3 regions of the Pseudoalteromonas sp. MT33b genome follow, and region 2 is predicted to be linked to each of the others. Evidence: predicted binding sites of a transcription regulator. Region 2 holds the regulator's gene; each other region holds the start of a gene.

Region 1 (2,247 bases), 270 kb from region 2:
AGGAAACCAAATAAGTATCCTTACAAAAGAAAATGCCAGTCAGCTCTTAACTGACTGGCATTAAGCTTAAGCTGGCTTTTTTCGTTATTAACTAAGGGGATGTTTTAACGTTATGACGAACCTTATTTATGACTTAGGTCTAAATACTTGAACCACAGATTCATCACATTCTAAGTAAGGCCCTTCAAGTAAATCAATACAATAAGGCACCGCAGGAAATACGGCATCAAGACATTGACGAATCGCTTTGGGTTTGCCCGGTAAGTTAATAATTAATGAGCGGTCTCTTATCCCCGCTGTTTGTCGAGAGAGTATAGCCGTTGGCACGTATTTTAAGCTTTCAGTACGCATTAACTCACCAAATCCTGGCATCATTTTGTCACACACCGCTTCTGTGGCTTCGGGGGTTATGTCTCGTTTGGCGGGACCCGTTCCACCTGTGGTAATGATTAAAGCGCATTGTTCTTGATCGGCAAGCTCGCATAATGCCGCTTCAATTAAATGTTGCTCGTCTTCGACTAATCGATAGCATGCCTGCCATGGCGAACTTAAATAGTCATTTAATGTATCGGTGATAGCGGGTCCCGATAAGTCATCGTACTGGCCTCGGCTTGCGCGATCACTAACAGTCAAAATTCCAATTTTCGCAGTCATTTTCATCTCTTTACAATTCATTTATTCGCACTCTAGCAAAGTGATGGGTAAAGGTAACTCCTCCAAAGTAGGTAGAGGTGTCTGGGTGGCGCTCCGTTTTATTTTTGACAGGAGGGGGTTTTGATTGGCTACCCATTTTGTTCTTTTGGCAGAACTAAGCTGCTTTGATCTAGATCAAGTTTTAAACTGGCTTAAAACGGCGTTGATACTATATATTGATTATATTGAAATTTAAAACACAGCATGTAGTGGTTTATGTTTAATGTATTAGAACCCCAAGTGTGCTTTCAAGAAGTCCCCGGACACATTGCGTTAGGCTTTGTGTGCACGGGGTGCCCCTTGCGCTGTCCTGGGTGTCATAGCGTTGATACATGGGATCCAAAGCATGGTGAGCGGTTAACATCGCAACGCTTTCTAGGGTTACTTGAGCGCTATAAGCACTTGATAACTTGTGTGGTGTTTTTTGGCGGAGAATGGCAGGAAGGTGATTTAGTTTATTTTTTAAAGTTAGCAACGCAGCAAGGCTTAGCAACGTGTTTGTATACCGGGCTTGAGGATGTGTCGGAGCAATTAAAAGCACAGCTGACTTATGTAAAAACGGGCCGTTATGTCGCTGAATTAGGTGGCCTGGCGAGCCATTTAACTAATCAACGATTTATTGAAATTGCTTCGGGTAAGGTACTTAACTCATTATTTTTAAAAGGATAACAAAAATGTCTATGCTGAATTGTGAACAATTAAAAGAAAAAATGCGTTTCATCGAAAACTATACACAGGCCAAGAATGCGGCCGATGGTTCTAAAGTGGATGCGAATGCAAATGTGACATTAAAAAATATAGCGACGCTAGAATCAGAAATAATGAAAGACTTTTTCATTCACGTTAATCGCACTCAGGTGAGTAATAAAATAACCGCGCTTTTCGGCGAGTCATTGGGCAAAGAGTACCTTCGACAAATTGAGAACCATGAAATTTATGTGCATGATGAAACGAGCTTAAAGCCTTACTGTACTTCTATCACCATGTATCCATTTTTATTGGATGGGCTAACCAAATTAGGGGGAGAGTCTAAGGCACCTAAGCATTTAGAATCGTTCTGCGGCAGTTTTGTGAATCTTGTTTTTGCAATTAGCGCGCAGTTTGCAGGGGCTGTCGCGACGGTCGAATTTTTAATGTATTTTGATTACTTTGCGCGTAAGGATTACGGCGATGATTATTTAGTTACTCACTATAAACAGATAGAAAATCACTTACAGCACGTCGTGTACGCTTTAAATCAACCCGCTGCTGCACGAGGTTATCAAAGCGTATTTTGGAATATCTCGTTGTACGATAGTGCATACTTTGAGGCTATGTTTGGTCATTTTGTGTTTCCTGATATGACGGCTCCCGATTGGTCGTCTTTAAAGGCACTGCAAAACATGTTTTTAAATTGGTTTAACCAAGAGCGAAACAAAGCTGTTTTAACATTCCCTGTTGTCACCGCTGCCATGCTAGTAGAAGACAATGAACCTAAAGATAAAGAATTTGCATTGATGTGTGCCGAAAACTTAAGTCAAGGCGGCTCATTTTTTGTTTATCAATCAACCGATG
Region 2 (2,247 bases):
AGCACAAACCAAAAATGATCATTGCGGGTTTCTCTGCATACTCAGGTATCGTTGATTGGGCTAAGTTCCGTGAAATCGCTGATAAAGTGGATGCGTACTTATTCGTAGATATGGCACACGTTGCAGGTCTTATTGCGGCTGGTGTATACCCAAGCCCAATCCCTCACGCGCATGTTGTTACAACAACAACTCATAAAACATTAGCGGGCCCTCGTGGCGGTCTAATTGTTTCTGCGTGTGGTGATGAAGAGATCTATAAAAAGCTTAACAGCGCCGTATTCCCGGGTGGCCAAGGTGGTCCTTTATGTCACATCATCGCTGCTAAAGCGGTTGCGTTTAAAGAAGCATTACAGCCTGAATTCAAAACATACCAAGCGCAAGTGGTTAAAAACGCACAAGCAATGGTTGAAGTGTTACAAGAGCGTGGCTATAAAGTTGTTTCTGGTAAAACAGACAACCATTTATTCCTTCTAGACCTAATTGATAAAGATATCACAGGTAAAGATGCTGACGCTGCCCTTGGTAATGCAAACATCACAGTAAACAAAAACTCAGTACCAAATGACCCACGTTCACCGTTTGTAACGTCGGGTCTTCGTATTGGTTCTCCGGCAATTACGCGCCGTGGTTTCAAAGAAGCTGAGTCTAAAGAACTTGCTGGCTGGATCTGTGACGTACTAGACAACATCAACGATGCATCAGTACAAGCAGAAGTAAAAGAGAAAGTTAAAGCAATCTGTAAAAAACTACCTGTTTACGCTTAATTGCTGGTTAAACCGTAATTAAGATAACAATAGTGTTGTTTTTTGCTATTATAAAGGCCGCTTATTAAGCGGTCTTTTTTTGTTTTTTATAAACGGAAGTTTAACCTTATGCATTGCCCTTTTTGCACAGCAAAAGATACTAAAGTAATCGATTCACGACTTGTTGGCGGTGGTCACCAAGTTAGACGCCGTCGCGAATGCAACGAATGTCACGAGCGTTTTACCACCTTTGAAGGTGCTGAACTTGTTATGCCAAGGGTGATAAAGCAAGACGGTAGTCGAGAACCTTTTAACGAAGACAAATTATTAAATGGCCTGCACCGCGCATTAGAAAAACGCCCAGTGAGTACAGAGCAAATCGAAGAAGTCGTTAACGTGATTAAATCACAGCTACGTGCCACCGGAGAGCGTGAAATCTCAAGCCATTTAATCGGCGAGTGTATTATGGAATCGCTCAAAAAGCTTGATAAAGTAGCTTATGTTAGGTTTGCCTCAGTATATCGCTCATTTGAAGATATTCGTGAGTTTGGCGAAGAAATTGCCCGTTTAGGTGATTAAGCATGTCGTTCACTGAACTTGATAGCATTTATATGGCACGCGCTATTGAGCTTGCCAAACAGGGCCGTTTTACCACGACGCCAAACCCTAATGTGGGTTGTGTACTTGTTAAAGACGGCCATATAGTTGGTGAGGGTTTTCATCAACTTGCCGGGCAGGGTCATGCCGAGGTGAATGCACTGGCCGTTGCTGGCGATAATGCCAAAGGGGCAACAGCCTATGTGACGCTTGAACCTTGCAGTCATTATGGTCGTACTCCGCCCTGTGCTGAAGGTCTAAAAGCGGCCGGTGTGAGTAAAGTGATTGCTGCAATGGTAGACCCAAATCCAGCAGTCAGTGGCCGTGGCTTACAAATATTGGCTGATGCAGGTATTGACGTTGCCTCTGGGTTACTTGAGCAACAGGCGCGCGATTTAAACAAAGGCTTTTTGAAGCGAATGGAAACAGGGTTGCCTTTTGTTACCTGTAAAATGGCCTGTAGTTTAGATGGAAAAACGGCACTTAATAACGGCCAAAGTAAATGGATCACGGGTCCGCAAGCACGCCAAGACGTTCAAGCATTTCGCGCACAAAGCTGCGCAATTTTGAGTGGTGCAGATACCGTTATCAGTGATAACGCCAAATTAAATGTGCGTACTGAAGAGCTGCCATTTGCAATGCCAACATCATTGCCGATACGTCAGCCAACACGTGTGATTATCGATTCGCAAAACAGACTCACCCCAGATCTCGCTTTATTTAGTATTGAGAGTCCGGTGATTATTTTCACAACACAGCTTGATAATCAGCAGCAATGGCCACATTTTGTAAAACACGAAGTGGTGGCAGCTAACAAGAATAAAGTTGATTTATCGGCCGTTTTAGCACGGTTAGCCGAATTACAATTTAATCATATTTGGCTTGAAGCAGGAGCAACCCTAGCGGG
Region 3 (2,247 bases), 1.1 Mb from region 2:
TAAAGACCCGGTACGTCTGATGGGCTGAATAAAGTAATGTAGTCGTCTTTAATTAAACGGCTGTACATTAATTTGTTGAACTGTACACCGTAATCTAGATGACGAACACGGTTGTCATCAACACCACGGTTATTTTTAAGGACTAATAAGTTTTCAACTTCTAAATGCCACAGCGGGTAGAATAGGGTTGCTGCACCACCACGGACACCGCCTTGAGAACAGCTCTTAACCGCCGTTTGGAAGTGTTTATAAAATGGAATACACCCAGTATGGTATGCTTCACCGTTACGGATTGGGCTACCTAAAGCACGAATACGGCCCGCATTAATACCAATACCTGCACGTTGTGATACGTATTTTACAATCGCAGATGATGTCGCATTAATTGAATCAAGGCTATCACCACACTCAATCAGTACACATGAACTAAATTGACGCGTAGGTGTACGCACACCAGCCATAATAGGAGTCGGCAATGAAATTTTGAATGTCGAAACCGCGTCATAAAAGCGCTTGATGTAATCAAGGCGTGTTTCTCGAGGGTAGTCAGAGAATAAGCTCGCTGCCACTAAGATATATAAAAACTGCGCGCTTTCGTAAATTTCACCCGTTACACGGTTCTGTACTAGGTATTTCCCTTCAAGCTGCTTTACAGCGGCATAGCTGAAGTTTAGATCACGGTTATGATCAATATACGCATCTAACTCGTCAATTTCTTGCTCAGTGTAATCAACGAGTAAGTGTTGATCATAACGTTTGTCTTCAACCAGTTTTGTAATGTGGTCGTATAAACGCGGCGGCTCAAATTGACCATACGCTTTCTTACGTAAATGGAATACAGCTAAACGAGCAGCAAGGTATTGATAATCAGGGGTATCTTTAGAGATCTGATCGGCTGCTGCTTTAATGATAGTTTCGTGAATGTCGTCAGTACGAATGCCATCGTAAAATTGAATATGTGATTTCAATTCAACTTGTGACACAGACACATTATTTAGACCTTCGGCGGCCCAAGCGATGACGCGATGGATCTTATCTAGATCAAGTGACTCTTTACGGCCGTCACGTTTGCTTACAGATAGCTGTTGGTTCATAGTTTTGCCTGTATTCCTTGGGAAATTATATTTTTAGTGACAAAGGTATTCTTAATTATAATTATTATTAGCACCAGCATGAGTCAATTGAATAACATTTAGCCACAATATCTGGTGTTCTTTAAAACGCAGATCACAAGATAGTGTGGTCTGCGATCATTTGCAAGGGATAGAAATGCCCCATTTTGTGGATAACTATTGGATAAACGAATTGTGTTAGTAAGCATTAACCTTTGATCATTCATTGATGATGAAATTTGTAAAAATCAACTCAAGATCTACAAAAATTATCGTTTTTAAAAATAATTTCTGACTGTTTTTTTTATCAACAAAGTTTGCTTAAAACTCAACCCAATCACAATATATGGTGTTTTAACTTAAAACTAACACTATATATGGATAAATCCATCAGTTGGAGTTTGCCAGTTAAAATCTGCGCCCCAGCTCAGTGCGGTATCCACACTTGGTATATAACCCCAAAGTGCAGTTGCACTGTACATATTGGCAGCTTTTGCTGCTTGTATGTCGCGTTCGGCATCACCTATGTATAAGCAACGCGTTGGATCAACATCGAGCATGTTTGCAGTATGAATAAGTGGCTCTGGCGATGGTTTAGCAACTGCTAAGGTATCACCACTCACGACAGCCATGGCATTAGCAAGGCTTGGGATAGCTTGCACCAATGGCTCGGTTAAAAAGCCGGGCTTATTGGTCATGATCCCCCATTTAATGCTGTTTTGCTCAAGTGAGGCGAGAAGTTGCTCTATGCCATTAAAGCACTTGCTATGAATCGCAATGTCTTCTGCATAATAGTCGAGCAGTTGCTGCCTTAATGCTAATTGTTCAACGTCGGGCCATTTATCACCAAAGCCGACCTCTAATAATGCATTGGCCCCATTTGACGCTGCTGGGCGATAAATGCTTTTATCAACAGGCGCGATATTCGCATCTGCTAATACGCGATTTAATGCGCCGCCAAGGTCATCCGCAGTATCGAGTAATGTGCCATCTAAATCAAAAATAAAGGCATCAAAAGCGATATCAGGATTACAACCAGCCATTAGGCAAGTTTCTCAAAATGAAGAATGTAATTAACACTCACATCATCATTTAAACTGTATTGCTTAGAAAACGGATTATAGCTGAGGCCTGT

Evidence for each region. Region 2 encodes NrdR, which represses ribonucleotide reductase genes. Its sites were predicted from a motif close to AAACACNANATNTNGTGTTT; they were not measured.
Region 1: a site for NrdR is predicted at 889-908, ahead of nrdG (anaerobic ribonucleoside-triphosphate reductase activating protein). Genes of this name have one in related genera too.
Region 3: a site for NrdR is predicted at 1,195-1,214, ahead of nrdA (class 1a ribonucleoside-diphosphate reductase subunit alpha). Genes of this name have one in related genera too.

Annotation. Positions count from the first base shown of each region.
Region 1 covers NZ_CP059831.1:2,957,181-2,959,427, reverse strand. Annotated here, with positions in the region: gene H3302_RS13370 (IS4 family transposase) at 1-54, shown strand, start outside; gene mog (molybdopterin adenylyltransferase) at 127-654, opposite strand; gene nrdG (anaerobic ribonucleoside-triphosphate reductase activating protein) at 910-1,362, shown strand; gene nrdD (anaerobic ribonucleoside-triphosphate reductase) at 1,368-2,247, shown strand, end outside.
Region 2 covers NZ_CP059831.1:2,690,408-2,692,654, reverse strand. Annotated here, with positions in the region: gene glyA (serine hydroxymethyltransferase) at 1-764, shown strand, start outside; gene nrdR (transcriptional regulator NrdR) at 873-1,322, shown strand; gene ribD (bifunctional diaminohydroxyphosphoribosylaminopyrimidine deaminase/5-amino-6-(5-phosphoribosylamino)uracil reductase RibD) at 1,325-2,247, shown strand, end outside.
Region 3 covers NZ_CP059831.1:1,613,917-1,616,163, forward strand. Annotated here, with positions in the region: gene nrdA (class 1a ribonucleoside-diphosphate reductase subunit alpha) at 1-1,094, opposite strand, end outside; gene H3302_RS07395 (HAD family hydrolase) at 1,484-2,155, opposite strand; gene ubiG (bifunctional 2-polyprenyl-6-hydroxyphenol methylase/3-demethylubiquinol 3-O-methyltransferase UbiG) at 2,155-2,247, opposite strand, start outside.